3 regions of the Priestia sp. TRN 1309 genome follow, and region 3 is predicted to be linked to each of the others. Evidence: riboswitches for the same ligand, from Rfam matches in the RefSeq annotation. Region 3 holds a riboswitch; each other region holds the start of a gene.
The links. Region 3 has a riboswitch for cyclic di-AMP ahead of ACRPLQ_RS02395 (dicarboxylate/amino acid:cation symporter). Riboswitches for the same ligand answer to the same signal wherever they lie in the genome.
Positions count from the first base shown of each region.

Region 1: another riboswitch for cyclic di-AMP. It lies ahead of ACRPLQ_RS03085 (potassium channel family protein); the one in region 3 lies ahead of ACRPLQ_RS02395 (dicarboxylate/amino acid:cation symporter).
Region 2: another riboswitch for cyclic di-AMP. It lies ahead of kdpF (K(+)-transporting ATPase subunit F); the one in region 3 lies ahead of ACRPLQ_RS02395 (dicarboxylate/amino acid:cation symporter).

Region 1 is NZ_JBOZGM010000001.1:599,852-607,651, forward strand. Features, by position in the region: gene ACRPLQ_RS03065 (S1C family serine protease) at 1-1,160, shown strand, start outside; gene ACRPLQ_RS03070 (peptidyl-prolyl cis-trans isomerase) at 1,157-2,059, shown strand; gene ACRPLQ_RS03075 (Lrp/AsnC family transcriptional regulator) at 2,348-2,803, opposite strand; gene ACRPLQ_RS03080 (carboxymuconolactone decarboxylase family protein) at 2,924-3,382, shown strand; cyclic di-AMP (ydaO/yuaA leader) riboswitch at 3,498-3,642, shown strand; gene ACRPLQ_RS03085 (potassium channel family protein) at 3,767-4,426, shown strand; gene ACRPLQ_RS03090 (TrkH family potassium uptake protein) at 4,430-5,749, shown strand; gene ACRPLQ_RS03095 (YjcZ family sporulation protein) at 6,077-6,157, shown strand; gene ACRPLQ_RS03100 (YjcZ family sporulation protein) at 6,347-6,433, opposite strand; gene ACRPLQ_RS03105 (tetratricopeptide repeat protein) at 6,607-7,104, shown strand; gene ggt (gamma-glutamyltransferase) at 7,514-7,800, shown strand, end outside.
Region 2 is NZ_JBOZGM010000002.1:1,334-9,133, reverse strand. Features, by position in the region: gene kdpB (potassium-transporting ATPase subunit KdpB) at 1-92, opposite strand, end outside; gene kdpA (potassium-transporting ATPase subunit KdpA) at 114-1,775, opposite strand; gene kdpF (K(+)-transporting ATPase subunit F) at 1,800-1,880, opposite strand; cyclic di-AMP (ydaO/yuaA leader) riboswitch at 2,178-2,318, opposite strand; gene ACRPLQ_RS07355 (hypothetical protein) at 2,334-2,471, opposite strand; cyclic di-AMP (ydaO/yuaA leader) riboswitch at 2,544-2,686, opposite strand; gene ACRPLQ_RS07350 (undecaprenyldiphospho-muramoylpentapeptide beta-N-acetylglucosaminyltransferase) at 2,846-3,913, opposite strand; gene ACRPLQ_RS07345 (CHY zinc finger protein) at 4,091-4,426, shown strand; gene ACRPLQ_RS07340 (ArsR/SmtB family transcription factor) at 4,446-4,760, opposite strand; gene ACRPLQ_RS07335 (putative quinol monooxygenase) at 4,965-5,249, shown strand; gene nfsA (oxygen-insensitive NADPH nitroreductase) at 5,279-6,016, shown strand; gene ACRPLQ_RS07325 (hypothetical protein) at 6,110-6,547, shown strand; gene ACRPLQ_RS07320 (DUF4397 domain-containing protein) at 6,663-7,343, shown strand; gene ACRPLQ_RS07315 (GrpB family protein) at 7,379-7,800, opposite strand, start outside.
Region 3 is NZ_JBOZGM010000001.1:469,268-477,067, forward strand. Features, by position in the region: gene ACRPLQ_RS02380 (YjcZ family sporulation protein) at 1-32, shown strand, start outside; gene ACRPLQ_RS02385 (ATP-binding protein) at 186-1,586, shown strand; gene ACRPLQ_RS02390 (NAD(P)/FAD-dependent oxidoreductase) at 1,804-3,273, shown strand; cyclic di-AMP (ydaO/yuaA leader) riboswitch at 3,876-4,030, shown strand; gene ACRPLQ_RS02395 (dicarboxylate/amino acid:cation symporter) at 4,211-5,446, shown strand; gene ACRPLQ_RS02400 (aspartate aminotransferase family protein) at 5,555-6,904, shown strand; gene ACRPLQ_RS02405 (CoA transferase subunit A) at 6,905-7,606, shown strand; gene ACRPLQ_RS02410 (3-oxoacid CoA-transferase subunit B) at 7,591-7,800, shown strand, end outside.

The DNA of each region.
Region 1 (7,800 bases), 130 kb from region 3:
TATTTCCAGTGATCGCATCTTCCATCGCGGGAGCAGTGCTAGGGGGAGGAATTGTGCTATACGGCGCTCCGCAGCTAGGGTTAATGGATTCAGCGGATACGCAAACAGCGAATCAAACAACGCAGACTCAAACGGCAACAACAACGAGCACAACGCCTCGAACAGTAAGCACAACCGTGAATCAGTCAGATCTTGTTTCAGTTGTAAATAAAGTATCAGCTGCTGTTGTAGGCGTGAACAATATTCAACAGCAAACAAATCCATTTTCTGGAGATACCCAAACGCAAGAAGCAGGAACGGGTTCCGGTGTTATTTTCAAAAAAGAAAATGGAAAAGCCTACGTTGTGACTAATAACCACGTTATTGACGGCGCAAGCGAAGTAGAAGTGTCACTTTCAAACGGACAAAAAGAAAAAGCTAAAATTGTCGGAGCTGACGCGCTAACGGATTTAGCGGTGCTTGAAATGTCCGACAAAAATGTTGAACAAGTGGCGAAGTTCGGAAAATCATCAGATTTAGTGGCGGGTGAAACGGTTCTTGCAATCGGAAACCCTCTTGGTGAACAATTTTCTCGTACGGTCACACAAGGTATCGTGAGCGCAGCAAAACGCTCTGTCCCTATTTCAGAGAATTGGAACGTAGATGCAATTCAAACGGATGCGGCGATTAATCCAGGAAACAGCGGCGGTGCCTTGATCAATTCTTCCGGTGAAGTAGTTGGTATCAACAGTATGAAAATTTCAGAAGACAATGTAGAAGGAATCGGCTTTGCTCTTCCAAGTGATGAAGTGCAGCCAACAATTGAACAGCTGATGAAAAACGGAAAAATAACGCGTCCATATATGGGGGTAGGTCTTCAAGATGTAGGTCAGCTTTCAGCTGCAACAAAACAAGATCAGCTAGGCCTAACAAGCGATACGTCTGAAGGAGTTGTCGTAACGACGGTTGAACCATTCTCTTCTGCTTCTGATGCTGGTTTACAATCAAAAGACGTGATTGTTGCCATCGATGGAAATGAAGTCAAAACATCCAGTGATTTACGTCAATATCTATACACAAAACGCAAAGTAGGAGACACGGTAAAATTAGACGTGTACCGAAATGGAAAAAAACAAACTATTTCTCTGAAGCTTTCAGAGCAGCAGGATAACAATGGATGAGTTCAGCACCGTTAAAGCTGCTGCTAGCAGTATTAACAGCGTTCGGATTTTTAACAGGCTGCGGAGGGAAGCATTCAAACACGATGTTTCCTTCTGTAGAAATTAGTCAGCTATCTTCTGCTAAAGAAGTGGCAGCGTATGAAGGAGGAAAGGTGACAGGAGCTGAATTCAATCGTTTTTTAGCAGTTGAAGGGTTCTTAAATCCCGATGCTCCGCTAAATGATACAAGCTACCGCAAAGAGTTGTTGCGGCAGCTTGTCATGCAAAAAATCTTAATTTCGCATCTAAAGACAAGTGACACGGTACAGAAAAAAGTCGAGGATATGTGGAAACAAATCAAACGTTCATATGACGAAGATACAAGAAAACAAGGCTATGAAGTCTTGCACATTCGTTCTAGCGATGTAACTAAACAGCTAATAAATCAGTTTAAATTAGAAGAATATTTCCGTAAACAAATTGCGTCTGATGAACTAGACGCTTACTATACACGTATTGAGAATGATGTAACGCGCGTATCTTTTTCGCAGCTAACTTTTACAACTTTACATGATGCCGAGACCGTTGCGGCTGAGCTGCAAAAAGGAACATCGCTTCAAGACGTTCAAAAAAAATATGCTGATGTCCAGACCGTCAGCAAAATAGAGAATGATGATAATCTAAAGCTTTCGAATCTATCTCCCTCTTTTATAGATGTTTTAAAAAAACAGCACATCGGAGAGTGTAGTAAGCCCATTAAAATGGGTAAAGTCTATTATATTCTTATTTTAAAACAAAAAGATAAAAAAACGGAATCAGAAGTCAAAGAAGAAATGATGAAAGAACTTGTTTTGAATCATATCAACCGGTATATCCAGGATCAACTGCCAAGGTTTCACGTGACTTTCAACCTTAGGTAGTTCCCTTTTATATAGATTGATTGTTTTCAAAAAACAAGCAGGTAAAAGAGCTTTCTATTAATAGAGAGCTCTTTTACATTTTTAAGTAGACAGAAATGTCGGTACCTGATAGAATGAAGTTGTAAAACTTTCATTATTCGGAAAATTTATACCCTCCAGCTTTGGAGGGTTATTTTTTATGCTTTTGGACGAATAAAAGAGGCTAGGACAGAAGTAGTTTAGTGGAAAGAAGATCCGAACGATGAATCGTTCGGATCTTTTCGTTAGTACGGTGAACGTATGTTTCAATCACTTTTCATCTTTTAAATGACTCAATAATGCAGAAGACATCTCCACGTGAGAAAGGGCGATGTGTGAAATCGTTTTGGCATAAGGTGTAATTTCGTTAATAAATTGCTCGAGTACGTGCAGGTGAGGAAGCTGAAGCTTTGTAATGAAGCAAGCCTGTCCGGCGATGCGTTCACAGAATAAAGCATAGGGATACTGAGAAATAAATCGTTTAAAACGCTCGTGCTCTCCGTTTTTCATGGTTACTTCAATAAAACACGAGACGGGCAACTGCAGCTTTTCATAATCAATATCGATTGTATATCCTTTTATAATACCAAAGCTCTCTAGCTGTCTTACTCGCTCTGCCACTGAAGGAGGAGACAGGTTAATTTGTTTTCCTAGCTCTCTTAAGGAAAGACGGCTGTTTTGCTGCAGTGCCTGCAAAATCGATAAATCAATTTCATCAATTTTCAATTGGAAACCTTCTTTCATATTAATGTTTCATTTGATTAGTAATAGCAGATAATATGTTTTATTTGTTATCTGAAATCTCCATTTTTCTTACTATAATAATTAAAAAGGAGTGAGTAAAAAATGGCAAGAGTTTTGTTAACAAACGAAGAGGGAACAAATTTTGAAAAAGCACTGAATTTAATTCCAGATGTAAAAAGGTTGTATGATGAGCTATACGACAAGCTTTGGAACAGTGATATAGTAAAAAGAGAGACTAAGGAAAAAATCAGGCTTTATCTAGCAGGTGTTAACGGCTGTGAGACGTGTATGAGCATGTCATATGTAGGCGATAAGACGCTTAATCAAAAAGTGTTAAGAGAAAAAGAGCTGGAAGAAAAAGATCGACTGCTGTTTCGATTTATAGATGTATACCGAGTGCGTCCAAGGGATTTGACGGATGCTGATATGGATCAATTAAAGAAATTTTACAGTGATACGCAGCTATTAGAGCTTTTGGCCGTTATTAATTTGTTTGATCAATTTCACAAACTGATTGTCAGTTTAGATTTATATGATTTTTGCAGTTTGCAGCGCAAGTGATGTCTTCCCTAAAAATATCTTGACAGACAAAATCCACAGGAGTAAGATAGCTTTCGTGAAGTGAAACGTATCATGAATCGAATCGATTATTCTAAAAAATAGATCATAGACATTTGAATAAAAATCGCTTAATCCATTACGGAGCGGAGGACCCATTATTTACGCACATATTGTGCTCCGGGGTGAATCCTTAAAAAGGTAGGGTTACTCTTAAAACCCGAACCCGACAGCTAACTTCGCAAGCGTTTTGAGGGGGAAGAGTGTGAAAAAACACAGGAGCCTTCCTGTGTTTTTTTGCGCTTTTTTTAAGAAAAACATGTAATTTTTTAGAAAAAGTATAAGCTAAGAGAACACACAGCAGTTGAAGAAAGGAATAAATACATTATGAAAAAACAGTTTGCTGTATTGGGATTAGGTCGTTTTGGAGGCAGTTTGGTTGAAGAGTTTGCTAATTTGGATGTGGATGTGCTCGCTATTGACCGCAATCAGGAGGTAGTAAAGAAATATAGCAACTCAGCTACATATGTCGTGCAAGCGAACGCAATTGATGAAGCTAGCTTAAAAGGGCTAGGCATTCGTAACGTTGATCATGCTCTTATTTCGTTTGGAGACGATATTGAAGCAAGCGTGCTTGCAACGATGCTTTTAAAAGATATGGGCGTTAAGCAAGTATGGGTAAAAGCGGTGAATATGTATCATCAAAAAGTGCTGGAGAAAATAGGAGCGGACAAAGTCATTCATCCTGAGCGCGATATTGCGAAGCGGATTGCTCATCACGTGGTGTCAGAAAAAATTATTGACTATATTGAACTGTCTAAAGACTATAGTATTGTTGAAATTGTCGCTTCTAAGAAACTTCATAATAAAACGCTGTTTGATTTAAATATTCGTGCAAAGTACGGCTGTAATATCATCGGTTTTCAGCGAAAAGACGGGGAAATGGTGATTTCGCCTACGGCGCATGAAACAATTGAACAAGGAGATATGCTGATTGTTATCGGACATAATCGCGATTTAAACCGTTTTGAAGAAGAAGGAGTTTAACTTATGAAAAAAAAAATTGTTAGGCTTACGCCGCCGCAGCTGCTTGTCTCCATTTTTGGCGGAGGAATTATTATTGGTGCTCTTTTATTAATGATGCCTTTTTCTACTACTGAGCCAATCAGGTGGGTAGACGCCCTTTTTACATCTACTTCCGCTATGACAGTGACCGGCTTAGCCGTCGTAGATACAGGTACGCGTTTTACCGTCATCGGTCAAACGATTATTATGCTGTTAATTCAAATAGGCGGTCTTGGCATTATGTCATTTGCCGTGCTGATTTTTATGATGCTAGGTAAAAAAATTGGATTTAAAGAGCGTATGCTCGTTCAGCAGGCATTAAATCAAACGAGCGTCGGCGGAGTTGTCCTGCTAGTTAAAAGGCTGTTTATCTTTTCATTTTTAATTGAGTTTGTTGCACTTATCTTTTTAGCGATACGCTGGGTTCCGGAATTCGGATGGTCTAAGGGGCTATTCTTTAGCTTGTTTCATTCAATTTCAGCTTTTAATAACGCAGGGTTCGGACTATTATCTGACAGCTTAGTTCAGTATGTAGGAGATCCTATTATTAACATAACGATTTCCTTTTTGTTTATTATTGGTGGGTTAGGATTTACCGTTCTTGCTGATATGTGGGTAAAAAAATCGTATAAAAAACTAACGCTGCATTCAAAAATTATGATTATCAGCACGTTTGCCATTAACGTGATTGCCATGCTTTTTATTTTTTTCTTAGAGTACGGCAATTCACATACACTTGGAAGTTTGTCATTAGGAGACAAAGTGTGGGCGTCTTATTTTCAAGCGGTAACAACACGCACAGCAGGTTTTAATAGTATCGATATAGGAAGTCTACATGATTCCACTATATTTTTAATGGTTATGTTAATGTTCATAGGTGCAGGAAGTGCGTCAACAGGAGGAGGTATTAAACTAACAACGTTTGTGGTGATTGTCTTTTCTGTATGGGCATTTTTACGAAGCAGGGAAGATATTGTGCTGTTAAAGAGACGGCTTCTTCCTCTTCATGTGTTTAAGGCACTAGCCATTACGATGATTTCGATTATGTTTGTGTTTGGGGCCATTTTTCTATTAAATATCTCAGAAAACCTGCCGTTTATAAAAATTATGTTTGAAGTGGTTTCTGCGTTTGGAACAGTGGGGTTATCGATGGGAGCAACTCCTGAGCTTTCATACTTTGGACGCGTGATTATTATCTTTATCATGTTTTTAGGAAAAGTGGGGCCATTAACCCTTGCGTTTTCATTATCTAAGCAAAAGCGTGAAGCCGTTCGCTATCCAAACGAAGATATAATGCTAGGATAGAAAAATCGCCTTCGATGAGGCGATTTTTTTATATTATTTATACGTTCAAGACATATAAGAGGTTACGCACAAAACAGTTGCGATGAATAAAAAGAAGGCAAAAACAAGAACAATGGGCAATTTGGAATGTCGGCGCATTAAAGCCCCTCCTTTTTTATAGTAAAAAAATCTCTTACTATATATAACGAAAGAAACAAAAATATGATTCACTTTTTTTGGCGAAATTTGAAGGTTTTTCTCATTGGAAAAATCCGCACCCCTGTCCTAAACATTTTGCCAAGCTGTTGCATACACTAAAAGCAGATAACAGGAAGTGAGGGATGGTACGTGGGAAAACAAAATTTTGCGTTAATCGTTGTGTTATTTGTTTTACTTGTTATTGTAGGTGCGTCTGGCTTTCGCTTTTAAACGTTAACTTTATTTGCGCATAGCCCCCGTCAAAAAGGGCATACTAGGCGGAAGTAAAAACCAAAAATTTCTTCAATATTGCCGAACAATGAGTTCCTCTACTCATTCATCTAATCGGTATGTAGCCATGCGAAAGCATGGTTTTTTTTGAAATAGGAGAGGATGAATGATGTTCATCCTCTCTAGAAATTAGTAGTAGCAAGAACACCCTACGATTACTAATAGGATAAATAAAACAACGATAAATGAAAAACCAAAACCGCCTTTTGCGCCCATATGTGTAACCTCCTTTAATAAAAGTCTCTATATCCTATGTACTAATTGGGTTAAGTGATTGAGAAATTTGCCTATTTTTTAATGGTAACGTTTTTTGTGAAGAATGAAGAACACTTACTTTTTTCATTTGCGCAGAAATCCTTTATGATAAAGAGGAAAAGGAGGGCAAACAGGTGGGAATACATGCACAATACGTCATGAATCAGCTAGAAGAGGGAAAGTGGAAAGAGATCAAGCGCGAAATTCAACAAGAAATGAAGAAAAAACCTCAAGCATCTGATTTGTACTGTTACTTAGCCGTTTGTTTAGCAAAGCAAATTGAAGAATCAATTATCTTTGAAAAAATGGTATTGAACTTAGAAATGGACCGGGCTCTTCATCAGGCATTAACATTAAATCCATCTTCAAGTTTGGCGCACTTCGTTCGAGGAATAAAATATCGGGAAACTCCGCTCATGTTTGGAGGGAATTACGAAAAATCGCTGTTTTATTTGCAGAAGGCGCAAGATCTTGGTTTTGAAGGGATTATGCTGCCGCTCGAACTCGCCAAAACCTATATTCAATTAAAAGAAATGGAAAAAGCGAAAGAACAAATCGCCTATGCTCGGGAAATCAATCCTACGCACGCGGACATTAAAAAAGTCGAAAACATGCTCCAAACAGGACGATGAATCTAAAGTCCTGTTTTATTTTTGATTTTCAGAAAACGTATGCTGATTTTCATAAAGGATTGCTTTTTATATAACAATAAGAATATTTATAAAAAATTTAAGAAGTGCATGTAAGTCGAACGACTTCTTAACTGCTAGATTTTCTACATTATTAGAGCGTTCAGTCTACATAGTTCCAAAAATAGTAAGAAACTATCAGCCTATGGATAAATTGTTAGAAAATATAGATAATTGTAAATGAATAGAGAGAAAAGTTAAACATGCGATTAACTAAAAAAGCAAAGGTATGATTTACTTTGCTTTTTATTTATACGCATATGTAAAAAATATCATAATAAACCAATTTATTCTTTATGAAATCCATCGTCTCAGGCGATGTGAAATAATGTATTTGAAGGAGGAGACCCAGATGAAGGTTATGAAGATGTTGGCTATTACGTTATTTAGTTTATGTTTAATTGTCACACCAGCTGCTGCTGAAGTTCCGGGTGTCGACCATTCAATGAAACGGGGTGCTACACAAGGAATTGTAGCGGCATCTCACCCGCTGGCTGCTGAAGCGGGGAGGAAAGTGTTAGCTGAAGGCGGAAACGCTGTAGATGCGGCAGCGGCCATTCAACTATCTCTAAACGTTGTGGAACCGATGATGTCTGGTATCGGCGGAGGCGGTTTTATGATGATTTATGAAAAAAAGAA
Region 2 (7,800 bases), on a different contig from region 3:
ATAAAAATGGATGAAGCTTGTTTATCTACAGAACCTTGAATGGGACTGTTGTGATCCAATTCAATATTATTTGCAAAATTCCGTTTATTCATTATGATCCTCCGCTTTCTTGATTACAGTGTTAAATACTCAGCAACTGGCCCAAGCACAAGCACTGGGAAAAACGTAAGTGCTCCTACAATAACGGTAGTTCCAATTAAAATGCCGCTAAATAAAGACGTATCTGTTTTAAATGTTCCAGGTGTTTCGGGAACAAGCTGTTTGGATGCTAGTGAGCTCGATACCGCCAGCATCGTAATTAGTCCGAAGTAGCGTCCAATATACATAACGATTCCCGTTGAAATGTTCCAAAACGGCGTTGCATCACCGAGTCCTTCAAAGCCGGATCCATTGTTTGCTGCTGACGACGTAAATTCATACAGTGCCTGACTTAACCCGTGAAAGCCTGGATTTGATATACCTTCCATTCCTAAATGAGTGGTAAGTGCTACAGCTGTTCCTCCTAAAATTAGCAGCGGCTGCAAAATAAGCGTCACGGCGATTAGCTTCATTTCTTTTCCTTCAATTTTTTTACCTACGTATTCTGGTGTTCTTCCAACCATTAAACCTGATAAAAATACGGCGATAATGACGTACATCATGACATTCATAAATCCTGCTCCGACACCGCCAAATACGGTATTTAACATCATATTTCCAAGCGTTAACAACCCGGTAAGAGGCGTAAGAGTATCGTGCATGGTGTTGACTGCACCTGTTTCACTTGCTGTCGTCACGATGGCGTAAAGCGTCGACATGCCGACACCAAAACGGACTTCTTTCCCTTCCATATAACCGTTCGCTTCATTTAAATGAAAAGCATCAAGTCTTGGATTGCCGCCCCACTCTGTTACGAACGCTGTGCTTAAAATAACGATAAACAGCATACTCATCGCTACAAATAAGATGCGGCCTTGCTTACGCTGTCCGATCATTTTTCCGTATGTGAAAGGAAGTGCTGTTGGCAATAAAAGCATAAGGACGATTTGTAATACATTGCTCAACGCGTTAGGATTTTCAAATGGATGAGCTGAATTGACACCAAAAAATCCCCCTCCGTTGTTTCCTAGCTCTTTAATTGAAAGAAAAGAAGCAACTGGTCCCCTTGCTATTTGCTGTGTTGCCCCTTCTATTGTATGGGCAGTAACCGTTCCGCTTAACGTTTGAGGGACACCTAAAAACATAAATAAAATGCCTGTTATAAAAGCGATAGGAAGTAAAATACGCGTAATTGACTTTACAAAATCAACAAAAAAGTTTCCCATTTCTTTCCCTGCCAGCCCACGAATAAAAGCGATTGCTACTGCAAGTGCCGTTGCTGGTGCAGCAAACATCATAAATACAATGGCGGCCATCTGCGAGAAATAGGACAAACCTGATTCGCCGCTGTAGTGCTGCAAGTTCGTATTTGTCATAAAACTAATGGCCGTGTTAAAAGCAAGTGCCGGATCCATTCCTTTGATGTGGCTTGGGTTAAACGGCAGTACCCCTTGAAACCGGAAGATAAGGTACACCACAAAAATCATAAACGTATTCGCCAAAACAAGAGCAAATGCATATTGCTTCCACGTCTGATTAAGCCCTTTAATTCCTGCTGCTTTAAACATCACCGTTTCTATCTTTCCTATCAAGCTAGTGTTTTTATCGTTTGAAAACACATTCGCTATATAAATACCTACGGGCTTTGCAATAAGCGCTACAAAAACAAGCAGCAGCGCAACTGATAGTAGAAAAATCCCCACTTTTTATTCCTCCGCTTATTAAAATTGTTCTGGATTTAACAGTACATATACTAAATAAATTAAAACGAGAACTGAAATACCTAACAAAATGAACGACACTTTCACTTCTCCTCTCTTTCATCTACTACATGAGACGACCAGCAAATAATTCCGTACATAGCAGCTGTTAATATGACAAGCGTTCCAAGCATGATCATATCCAAGTTGCTCCCTCCTAACTGTTTCCTAACAAAAATGATAGCTTCTAAGTTTAGTGACGGTTTCTTTTCATAAAGCATCACGTCCAAAAAAGCTAACCGTGAGACGTGATGCTGATTTTTCCCACTAAAAAACCGCAGAAGAGAGTTCTCTTCCGCGGTTTAATGCACGACAAATAAGCCGTGATTCACACGAATTTTTTACTCCCAAAACGCTTACGGAGTTAGCTGTCGGATTCGGGTTATGGAAGTAACCCTACTCAGTTAAGAGATTCACCCCTAGTACATACGTACAAAATATTGGGTCCCCCGCTCATAATTGATTAAGCGTATCTTTGTTATTTAATTTTTAGACTTAATGCTGACTTTTACTGCTGCGTTTAAAACTTTGATTAGCCAACGTAGACAAATAGCGGTTTGCTAGATCAAAAGATTGCTGATCGCACATGGCCCGATATTCAATCATTTGAATCATTTGCTTAGATAAATGCATCCTGACGCTCCTTTCACCTATATTTTGAAAGGAGCGTACTATCCGCTGTTATAGAAAACGACCACGATTACACCATCCTCTCTCTTAACGCTTACGAAGTTAGCTGACGGGTTCGGGTCAAGAAAGTAACCCTACTCAATTAAGAGATTCACCCCTGATAATTGGGTCCTCCGCTCTTTCCTTCTCTTTCAGAAAAGACTCAGCGTTTCACAGTGGAACGTTTCATGAGAGTAATCTTACTCCTGTTAAAATTTACTGTCAACAACATTTTTTGAAATTTTAAAAGCTTTATTTTTCTATTTTTATTCATTATTTCAAAATAATAATTTCAGAAAAAAAAAAGCGTTCTTATCGAGGAGATAAGAACGCTTTTTTTAGCTCATTTTCTCAATTTCATTTACAAGAATTGAAATGGCATCCGTTTTTGTTGCTTCACGCATTGTACGCTTCATCGTACTTGCCTGCTGCTGAAGCTCATTTACTTCACGCAAAAACAGTTCTTTTGTTAACTGCTCTTCTTCTACAACCATACAGTAGCCTTTTTTCTTAAAGGATTGTGCATTTAAAATTTGATCTCCGCGACTCTGTGCTTTTGATAAAGGAATAATCATCATCGGTTTATGAAGAGCTAAAAACTCAAAAATGGCATTGGATCCACCGCGTGTAATCACATAATCAGTTGCCGCTAGAACATCAGGAAGCTGTTCGTTTACGTATTCTAACTGACGGTATCCTGACTCTTTTTCAAGGCTTGTATCAATATTGCCTTTTCCGCAAAGGTGTACAATTTGGAATTTCTTTTGCAGTTCAGGCAAAGACTCTCGAACGATTTCATTAATACGGCGTGCTCCTAAACTTCCGCCCATAATTGTTAAAATGGGGCGCTTATCATAAAAGCGTAGCCAGCTTTCCCCGTTCGCTGCGCTGCCGCTAAATAGCTCTTTTCGAATAGGTGAACCAACAACCTGCACTTTTTCTTTTGGAAAGTAGTTTGCGGCTTCATCAAAAGAAGTAAAAATTTTAGTGGCAAATTTCTGCGCAATTTTATTTGCCAGTCCCGGTGTTAAATCACTTTCATGAATGAACACGGGAATGTTTAAAGATTTAGCAGCCATTACCACAGGAACTGTGACGAAACCGCCTTTTGAAAAAACAAGAGAAGGCTTTAGTTTTTTCAGCACGCGACGTGCATCGCCAACCCCTTTTGCTACTCGAAATACATCTTTTACATTTTCCATATCTACGTATCGACGCAGCTTCCCGCTTGAAATCGCATGATATGGAACGTTTAATTTTGTAATTAATTCTTTCTCAATACCATTGTGAGAACCGACATAATGGATATCCCATTTTTCACTGTCTAATTCTTTCATGATGGCAATGTTTGGCGTTACGTGCCCCGCTGTTCCGCCTCCGGTAAAAACGATAACTTGCTTACTCATTTTTTCTTCCTCTCTTTGCATCACTTAATCGATCTGTTTTGACATCAATTTTTATCTAATCTTTTTATCATGCAATCTGACATGTAAAACGATGGTTTTATTATAGCATTTTTCTTTTTACATATGTATGATAAGGCGTATAAAAGCATGCTATACTTTTCATAAGGAGTGATGATAATGAACAAATCTGTACCTGCAGTAAAAGGTGACACAGTGGATTCCGAAACGCGCTGTACGCACTATCATACGGATAAAGATATTATCGCAATAAAATTTTATTGCTGTCATACATATTATCCATGCTATCAATGTCATAACGCACATGCGGATCACGACATTAAAAGATGGCCAACATCTATGTTTAATGAAAAAGCTATTCTTTGCGGAGTATGTAAACATGAGCTCTCAATTAATGAATATTTAACCTGTAACTCGACTTGCCCTCACTGTCGTTCTTCTTTTAATCCCGGATGCAGCCTGCATGGACACATTTATTTTGAACAAAAAAGCTGAACAAAACATCGTTCAGCTTTTAAAATAATTGCTCATCTATATTGATAATGGAAGGAAGCAGACCTGGGAACAGTTCCTCAAGTTCTTCTAAACGCAAGGAATAATAGTGCTGCGTACCTTCTATACGTAGTTTGATAATTCCAGCTTCGCGAAGTACTTTAATATGATGTGATAGCGTTGATTTTGATACATTTAATTTTTGATAATACGAACAGGTCTGCTCCTTTCTTGTCGCTAAACACTGTACAATTCGCAGCCGGTTAGGATCACTCAACGCATGTAAAATAGGCGTTAATTTAATTTCAGATTTCGGTGGTTGATAAGGTTTTCTCATGCTTAAAATATAACACAGCTTCTTTTGTGTATCAATGTTCGATAACTTTCGAACTAAATTCCTTGCACTGTTATTTAATCGGTGTTATAGTTTCATTGTTCGATGATATTCGAACTTATCTTCATTTTAATCGTAAATTGAATGAAAGATTAAAAACAAAACAAATAATATAAAGCACCATCATTATTAAAGGAGGAATCATCCATGATTCATTTACAAGCTTCAATGAAAGTTAACCCAGCAAAAAGAGAAGAATTTTTAGAAAACGTACAAGAACTAATTAAGCATTCTTTACAAGAAGAAGGAAACAGCAACTATCAACTATTTGAAGATGCTTTTACACCTAACACATTTATGATGATTGAAGAGTGGAAAAGCGAAGAAGCAATTCAAGCACACAATAAATCAGCTCATTTCCAAAGTTTTGTAGCATTTGCTCAAACTGGCGTACTTGTAGCACCTTTAGATGTAAAAACATTACAAGGCTAAAAATAACTTCTTTGAAAGGATGACGCATCATGAATGAAGCAATTCGTACAATTCAAGATCATCGTTCTATCCGTCAATATACAGACGAAGCAGTAAGCGACGAACATTTAGATACAATTATTCAATCTGCTCAGTCAGCCGCTTCTTCTATTAACGGACAGCAAGTAACTATTATTAGCGTCCAAGATAAAGAAAAGAAGAAAAAGCTTTCAGAGCTTGCAGGCAACCAAGCGTGGATTGACCAAGCTCCTCTATTTTTAATCTTTTGTGCAGATTTTAATCGTGCTAAGATTGCAGCTGAGCTTAACGATGCGCCTCTTGGCGTAACCGATGGACTTGAGTCAATTTTAGTGGGGGCAACCGATGCTGGAATTTCTTTAGAAGCAGCAACAGTTGCAGCAGAGTCACTCGGTTTAGGTACAGTACCAATCGGCGGAATTCGCAGAAAGCCACTAGAAGTCATTGAACTCCTAGATTTACCGGAATACGTATTCCCAGTAAGCGGTCTTGTCATTGGACATCCGGCAGATCATTCTGCGAAAAAGCCTCGATTACCACAAGCTGCTGTGCACCATCGTGAAAGCTATAATCATGACTTAAAGTCATTGATTCAAGACTATGATGCTGAAATGGCAGAGTATATGAAAAAGAGAACAAACGGTGCAGATGACCGCAACTGGTCACAAACTGTATCCGCTATTTACAAAACCATTTATTATCCAGAAGTTCGAGCGATGCTTGAAAAACAAGGATTTAAATTCGAATGATCAAAAGCTGCGATGTTCATCGCAGCTTTTTTTATCTACTTTAACAGCGTCCTGAATAGACTAAAAGTAATACTCGATAAATGAGGTGTTTGGATGGAGTTTATTTTAATTTGTAATTTTCTTTTAGGTGCAACGGCAGCGTTTTTATTGGTGCCGGCTTTTACAAAAAAGAACACCCTTCACGTGACTTTGCTGTCTCTCCTTTTCCTCCTTTCAATTGTTCCAACCTTTCTTCTCGCTAATCCACATATCGGCGTTTTACCTTGGGCTATTCGAGACGGTCTTCTATTGTTTTCCGCTTTCCTTTTCTTTTATCTAACCTTCACTTTAAGCAGATGGAAAACACTTTTGTTTTTTCTTCTCCTTTTACTGTCAATTGCTCCTCTTGCCTACGTCGTATATGATAACTTCACGCATACGTATATAGATGCCAATATCGGACTTGGCCTAGGCTTTTTATTGACGTGGCTCTTAACAACCTTGTACAATATTTTGGCTATTCTTCGATTTTTCCGTCAGAAATCTCAGTAAACACGTTAAAAGTTAACAAACAAACGAATAGTTGATTTTATTTAGTATACGCTAACAACTGCACAGTCCTTCTCTTTACATAAAGCTGTGTATACTAAAAAAGGAGTGATACTTGATGAAACGACTATTCGTAATGGTAGCAGTGATTGCCTTCTTGGCACTTAGCCGCATGTTAGTATTTGCCGCTGAAACACCTCCTGCTGCAGATGAGCGACCAGCTCAAAATGCAGAAGTTCGTATCGTTCATGCTTCACCGGATGCTCCAGCTGTAGACATTTTTGTGGATGACAAAGCTTTAGTAGAAGGAGCAAAGTTTAAAGATGTCTCCAACTCCCTGCCTTTGTCAGCTGGTTCTCATAAAGTAGAAGTATACGAAGCGAAGACAAAAGGAACAAAAGATTCCATCATCGAAGCTACCCTTGTTGTAGACGGTGGAAAATCGTATACAGTAGCCGCTGTAAATAAAGCCGAAAATCTTGAACTGCAGGCTTTCACGAATAATAAGCAAGGGATGGATGGAAAAGCAAGCTTACGTGTTGCTCATTTATCTCCTGATGCTCCTGCGGTAAACGTAGGTCCTAAAGGGGCTGCTCCTTTATTTAAAGATCTGTCTTTTAAAAGCATTTCAGGTTATCAAGTAGTAAATCCGGGTTCGTATGATTTATCTGTTTCCACAGCAGACGGAAAAGAAATACTAAGTCTTCCTGGAACAAATCTTCAAAGCGGTAAAAACTATACGGTGCTCGCAGTAAATACTGCTGATAAGCTTGGGACCATTGTTTTACAAGATAATTAATTAAAAAAACGTCATTTCAATTGAAATGACGTTTTTTATAGACTGCGCTGAATGAATTCTTCTTTTTTGTACTCATAGGTAGAAATATCGTTCCACAATCGTTTTGAAAGCTCGTATTTCATACCTTCATATTTTTTTCTAGCACGTTCGCTCGAGCGTAACTGCTCCCTGAAATTAATTCGTTCATTCCAGTAAGGTGATTCACTGACCGTTACGTACACATGACTTCTTCTAGCATCATGTGGAATGAGCTTACGAGCATTCTTAGCGGTCATAATTGGAGGGTAATGTGCAGCTGGAACGCCTTCTTTTAATAAAACGAACATCTCTTTTTCCGCTACATATACGTGAGATTTATTTTTTAATATAGCGCGCACTTCATTTATGTCTTCTTCGCGTTTGACGCCGATTAAAATATCAACGATTGGTGAACCTGCCAATCCTGGAACGGACGTGC
Region 3 (7,800 bases):
TAATCATCATTGGCTGCACTTGTTTTTGCTGATTAGGTCTCATTTGCTCGCATGTGCGAGCTTTTTATAAAAGATGGAAAAGGACAAACTTACATATAAATTGTTTAAATAATAAAAAAATTTTGCCAAATCAACATTTACCATATTATACTATAGCTAGTAACTCAATAAGCGAAGGTGAATATATGGAAAAGGAAAAAGTATTTCAACAGCTATTTTCAATGTCATTTACACCAATGCTCGTAATGAATATGGATGGCGATATTCAAATTTTAAATGAAGCTTGCTGCCACCTTTTTAAAACGACGGAGGAACGGCTTCTTTCCTGTAATGTATTTGAAGAGCCAAATCGCTTTTTTATTGAAAAGCATGAAGTGGAACCGTTAAGAAAGCAAGAGGAAGAAGTTGTTTTACTTAAGAAAAAAGTAGATCAGCAGTTTCCGATGCATATCCATATTCAGCGCACGGAAGAAGATATTCCGCTCTTAGTTGTTCAGTGGAAAGAGTTTTCCTCAAGTATTGAAAAGCAAGAGGAAGTCATTCGGAAAATGAAGCAATATAAGCAGTTTGTCCAGCAAAGTCAAGATGCATTTATTGTAACGAGAGAAGGCAGAATCCAATATTTGAATCCCGCTGGTGTTAAACTTCTTGGCGGCGAGAAAAAAGAAGAGTATATCGGGCGTCCTTGGCTTCACTTTATTCATCCCGAACATTTAGAAATTGTAAAAGAACGAATGGTTCAGCTGATGAATGGAATGTCCGTGAGGCCACGTGTTGATGTGAAACTATTGACTAAAAAAGGGGTCGTCATTATTGAATCTTCGGCAACCAAAATTAAGTTTGAAGGACAGGATGCCATTCAGTATATTATTCGCGACGTAACGGATCGAAAAAAATATGATGAAATGGCAAGCAAATCTGAAAAGCTTACAATGGTGAGCAAGCTAGCGGCAGGAGTAGCACATGAAATCCGTAATCCAATGACGGCGATTAAAGGGTTTATTCAGCTGCTAAAAGCATCGAAACAGTATAATGAAGAATACAATGATATTATGCTTGAAGAATTGAATCGCGTCGAATCCATTATTCAAGAATTTTTAACGCTGGCCAAGCCTAAAATTGAAAATTCATACCATCCGAAAAGTCTCAATCAAATCATACGTCACGTGACATTACTATTAGATACACACGCCAATTATAAAAATTGTCGTATTATTAATGAGATTAGTGATGAGATTACAATCTTTTGTGAAGAAAATGCGCTTAAACAAGTTTTTATTAATTTAATTCAAAATGCGCTTGAGTCAATGAGCAAAGGTACAGTTAAAGTTACCGTTGAGAAAAGAAATGAATACGGCATGGTCATTATCGAGGATGAAGGATGTGGAATTGATGAGCAATCTTTAGCTCGGCTAGGTGAACCATTTTATTCCACCAAACAAACAGGAACTGGGCTAGGATTAATGATTAGCTACCGAATAATCGAACAGCATCAAGGGCATATTTCATTTGCGAGTAAAGTAGGAGTAGGAACAAAAGTAGAAATTGCTCTTCCGTATATTAAAGAACCAGTGAACATTTCGTAGCGCTTGCTATTCGTTCGCTGGTTTTTATTTGGTTGAAATAAAAACGAATGTTTTTTTATTTTTTTATTTTAATGTTCGTGTATATTGTTGACTAAAGGGTTTGTTTTTGATATATTATCAAATGGCTAGAAAATAACCGAATGATAATAAAAAAAGAAAATTCGGTCAATAACTTTTATCTTTTACCCAAAGAAAAAAGATGATGGGAGAATGTACAATGAACTCAAAATATGATGTTATTGTGGTAGGGGCAGGACCCGCTGGAATTTTTACTTGCTATGAGCTAACGTTAAAATTACCGGAAGCAACTATTTTATTAATCGATAAAGGACACGATATCTATCGACGTAATTGTCCGATTCTTCAGAAAAAAATTGAAAAATGTCCCCCTGCAGTTGGCAGAAAAGAGTTTGCTGGCTGTTTGCCTGCTTGTTCTATCACAAATGGTTTCGGTGGAGCCGGCGCATATTCAGATGGGAAGTTTAATATCACCAGTGAATTTGGAGGCTGGATGACGGATTATCTGTCTGAATCACAGGTGGTAGATTTAATTAAATACGTGGATGAAATTAATTTAAAACACGGAGCAACCGATACGATTACGGATCCGTTAACTGATAAAGTTCGTGAAATTGAAAAACGCGGATACGCAGCAGGATTAAAGCTATTGCGTGCCCAAGTGCGTCATTTAGGAACAGAGCAAAATTTAGAAATTTTAAAAAGCATTTATGAATACTTAAAAGAAAAAATTGATATGCAGTATAAAACGGAAGTAGCCGATTTAATAACAGAAAAAGAAGATGGTCAGCATATCGTGCGCGGTATTGAATTGAAGAATGGTGACAGAATTACGGCTGATAAAGTCGTGGTTTCACCAGGTCGAGACGGCTCGAAGTGGATGAGCGACTTACTAAAAAAACGCCGTTTGAAAATGATTAACAATCAAGTAGACATCGGTGTTCGAGTAGAAACATCTAACGTTGTTATGGAAGAAATCAACAAGCACTTGTACGAAGGGAAATTTATTTACAATACGTCTGTAGGTACAAGAGTCAGAACGTTCTGCAGCAATCCTTCAGGGCATGTGGTAGTAGAGAATCATTCAGGGATTATGTTAGCAAATGGACACGCATACAAAGATCCGAAGCTTGGAAGTCAAAATACGAACTTTGCGCTGCTTGTTTCTCATAAATTTTCGGATCCATTTGATCAGCCGAACGAATATGCGCACGAAGTATCAAGATTAGCTAATATGCTGTCAAACGGAGGCTTAGTTGTTCAAAAGTATGGAGATATTTTAAAGGGGCGCCGTTCAACAGCGAATCGAATTAAAGAAGGCTTTTTAGAACCAACGTTAAAAGAAGCTGTCCCTGGTGATTTGGGTTTAGTGCTTCCATACAATACAATGAAAAGCTTAATTGAAATGACAGAAGCACTGGATCATGTAACGCCTGGGTTAGCATCTGAACATACGCTGTTTTACGGTGTGGAAGCGAAATTTTACTCCGCCCGTCCGAAGTTAAACGATAAGTTTGAAACTGAAATTTCCGGTTTATACGTGGGAGGAGACGGAGCTGGTATTACGCGAGGACTCGCGCAGGCAAGTGCGTGTGGTGTGTGGGTAGCGCGTGACATTGTTGAAAAATTAAAGAATCGTAAAGCAAGTTCTGAACCTGTTACTGTATAAAAAAAGAGGCCGTCACGGCCTCTTTTTTTTATGGGTTAAATAACGAGAGGGAATAAGTAAAAAGTAAAGAACTTGTACCGCTCCAACTCCGATAGTTTTATACGATAATTACCCGCTCCTTTTTTAAAAGATAGTAGGAAATCTATACTTCTATCTTGAGCAGAATTAAGTAGAATAAGGGGAATTGATAATGTCGATTTCTTCGCATCAATAAAGTCAGTGAAATTTTAGGGAGTGTATATCAAGCAGTACAAGGATAAAATCAACAGTTGGAAAGAGTTATTTTTTTGATAAGTAAAATATTTATGGAAGCAGTAAAGTACATGGATATTAGAATAATTATACATATTTATGAATGATATTAATGAGAAGAAAGTTCACTTTATAAACTATTTTTTGAATTAATTTTTTATTCATTAGATTGTAAGTCTTGTTAAATAGGTGTTTTTGGTTTATTGAAATATGGTGTAAATATTTTAAAATATAACAATTCTCAACTTTTTACGATAAAATCATGCATTATTTTTGAATAAAAACTTGACAGGAATACATAAAATGAATTTTAATTAAAGTAACAATTATTATCATGCAAAAATATTAAAGAAAATTATTTGCTTAATCTCTTTTGTTTTATAAGAGAACGGAGGACCCATATTTGTGCGTAATGTACTTGGGGTGAATCTTGAATGAATCAAGTAGGGTAACTCACGTACCCGAATCCGACAGCTAACTCCGTAAGCATTCAGTGAGGGAATAACAGGTCTATGAAACCATGATATTCTCATGGTTTTTTGTATAGCTAAAAATATTCCTAAACTATTAATCTGAAAATTTTTAATATATTGTATATTTTGAGTGTTATCACCCTCAATGCATGGTAAAATAAGTATAGTAGTTAGAATCATTCTAATATAATTTATTTATGGGAGGTAAATCTATGAAGCTATCGACAAAGATCATTATCGCGCTAATTGCTGGTGCTGTTGTAGGAGTGTTGATTAATGCTTTTGCTCCAAGTGCTTTTGCTCCGCTGGACAAGTACTTGTTTACGCCGCTTGGGCAAATTTTCTTAAGCTTAATTAAAATGCTTGTTGTACCAATTGTGTTTTTCTCTATCACGTTAGGCGTAGCAGGTTTAGGAGATCCTAAAAAACTGGGAAGAATCGGGGCAAAAACAGTTTCGTACTTCCTAGTGACAACAACCGTTGCTATTGTAATTGGTTTATTATTAGCGTTTGTTATTAAACCAGGAACATTTGGATCTTTTGATACAAAAAACGCTTCTTTTGAAGCTGAAAAAGCACCGCCGGTTGGAGAGACATTCTTAAATATGATTCCAGTCAATCCAATCCAAGCGATGGCTGAAGGGAATATGCTTCAACTTATCGTTTTCTCTATCTTTATCGGTTTTGGTATTACGATGCTTGGAAGTAAAACCAAAGGGCTTTATAATTTACTCGAGCAAGGCAATGAATTGATGATGTACCTTGTAAATCTAGTGATGAAGTTTGCTCCTTACGGAACATTTGGGCTTCTTGCAACAGCGGTTGGAAGTCAAGGCTGGCAGGCAATTAAAGCGATGGGGCTTTACATGATTGTAGTCGTGCTCGCACTGTTCATCCATTCGATTGTAACATATGGGGGGTCAGTCGCTCTTATGGCCAGACGTAACCCTATTGAATTTTTTAAAGGTTTTGCTCCTGCGATGACAGTTGGATTCAGTACATCAAGCAGTAGTGCAACGCTTCCGATTTCAATGAATGTGGCTCAAAAAAATCTTCGTGTCCCGGAGTCCATCAGCAGTTTTGTTCAGCCGTTAGGTGCTACCATTAACATGGATGGAACAGCAATTATGCAAGGTGTCGCGACTATTTTTATTGCGCAAGTATACGGCGTTGACCTGTCGCTGGGTGCTCTTGTGACGGTTGTATTAACAGCGGTGCTTGCTAGTATTGGTACAGCAGGCGTGCCGGGAGTTGGTCTCATTATGCTAGCGATGGTATTGAGTTCGGTTGGCCTGCCTGTAGCAGGTATCGGATTGATTATCGGGATTGATCGCTTGCTTGATATGCTTCGTACATCTGTAAATATTACGGGAGACGCTGCGTGTGCCGTTATTGTGGCTGAGTCAGAAGCAAAGCGTATCGATAAATCTGTAACGCAATCGGCTTAATAAATGTAAAAGCTCTAGCTATATGCTAGGGCTTTTTTTATTGGCAAGAAACTCTTCTTTTCAGCATACAGTTTAATAAGAGTATGTGTTTGAAAGGAGAGTGCGGAAATGAATAAGACCCATGTGATAAAGCCGCTGCTCGACGACGACTACCCAGTTATTTCATATGGAAAAGGAATTTATTTGTACGACCAAGATGGAAAAAAGTACATAGATGCTTCGTCAGGGGCAGTTACAGCAAGTATCGGACACGGCGTAAAAGAAATTATTGATGCGATGACGGATCAGGCACAGAAAGTTGCGTTTGTATATCGGTCGCAGTTTACAAGCGATCCGACGGAAGCCTTAGCTAAGAAACTATGTGAATTAAGCAGCAATCATTTCCAGTGGAGCTTTTTTGTTAACAGCGGGACAGAAGCGACTGAAACGGCTATGAAAACAGCCATTCAGCATTTTCAAGAGCAAGGAAAGCCAACCAAAACAAAGGTTTTGTCACGCTGGATGAGCTATCACGGTATTACAATAGGAGCGCTGTCTATGTCAGGGCACGTTGGAAGACGAAAACGTTTCTCGTCTTTGCTTGAAGATTATCCTTCGGTTTCACCTCCTTATTGCTATCGATGTCCGTTTCATCAAACCTATCCATCCTGTAATCTTGCTTGTGCACACGAATTGGAAACAGTTATCAAACGAACCGGCCCTGAACATATTGCTGCTTTTATTACAGAGCCCATTGTAGGAGCTGCCGGAGCAGCTCTTACACCTCCACCCGGTTATTATGAAGTGATAAGAGAAATTTGTGATAAATATGATGTGTTATGGATAGCCGATGAAGTCATGACTGGAGTTGGGCGTACAGGCGTGATGTTTGCATATGAGCACTGGGGAGCTAAACCAGACATCATGACGCTTGGAAAAGGAGTGGGAGCAGGATATACACCGATAGCCGTTACGTTAGCTAGCAGCAAAACGATTGAACCTATCATGAACGGATCCAAATTAATTATGAGCGGCCATACGCTAAGCGCTAATCCGCTGTCAGCGGCTGTAGGGCTAGCTGTCTTAGCCTATATTGAAAAGAACGATCTTGTTCAACAAGTAGCGCTGAAAGGAGCCTATTTAGTAAAAAAATTGAAGGAGCTTCAACTTCTTTACCCTATCATTGGTGATATTCGTGGCAAAGGCTTACTAGTTGGTCTTGAGCTTGTACAAAATCCAAAAACGAAGGAGCCTTTTTCATCCTCCGAAAATATGACGGCGCGCGTAATAAGTAAAGCCCATAAAAATGGTCTTCTCCTTTATCCTTCACAAGCAGGAACAGATGGAGTAGAAGGAGACGGTATTATTATTGCGCCGCCATTTACGATTACTCATCGCCAACTTGATGAAGCGGTCGTGTTGCTTTCGAAAACATTGTATGAAGTACAAAATGAAAAACAGGGAAATGAGGTGAAATAAGTGACAAAGGTCGAAAACTCATTTCAAAAGATTACAACTGTGGAACAAGCAATTGAATACGTGGATCATGCTGCTACGCTGATGATAGGAGGGTTTGGAGGCGTAGGCAGTCCGCCTTCTCTCATTGACGGCCTTATTGAAAGCGAAAAATCAAATTTCACACTGATATGTAATGATTCAGGCTTTCCTCATATTGGTGCGGGAAAATTAGTAAGTCAAGGAAGAATTCAAAAACTGATCGCTTCTCACATTGGATCGAATCCCGTGGCTGGAACGCTGATGACAGAAGAAAAGCTGAAAGTTGAGTTTTCTCCTCAAGGAACGCTTGCTGAACGGATTCGAGCGGGGGGAGTTGGACTTGGAGGAGTACTGATTGATGTAGGAATAGAAAATGACATTATTCAATTTGGAAAAGAAAAAGTGGAAGTAGACGGCAAGACATTTTTAGTTGAAAAACCGCTCACAGCCGACGTGGCTTTTGTATATGCAAAAAAAGCAGATCCATTCGGCAACTTGCTCTATGATAAAAGCGCTCGAAACACTAATCCATTAATGGCTATGGCAGGTCGTATAACTATTGCTGAAGTGGAGGAAATCGTTCCTCTTGGCGACATTGACCCAGAGAATGTGATGACGTCAGGCGTATTTGTGGATTATATTGTGCCTTCAAAAGGAGTGAATTGGAAATGGGTTTGGGAATAGATATTCGTCATCGTATTGCAAGACGTGCTGCGGCTGAAATCAAAAACGGCATGATTGTTAACTTAGGGATTGGCATTCCTTCTCTTATTCCTAATTATGTACCAAGCGCTGTTCATGTGATGTTTCATGCTGAAAACGGAATTTTAGGGTTAGGATCTTCGCCTCCTTTAGGTGAAGAAGATGAGAATGTCTGC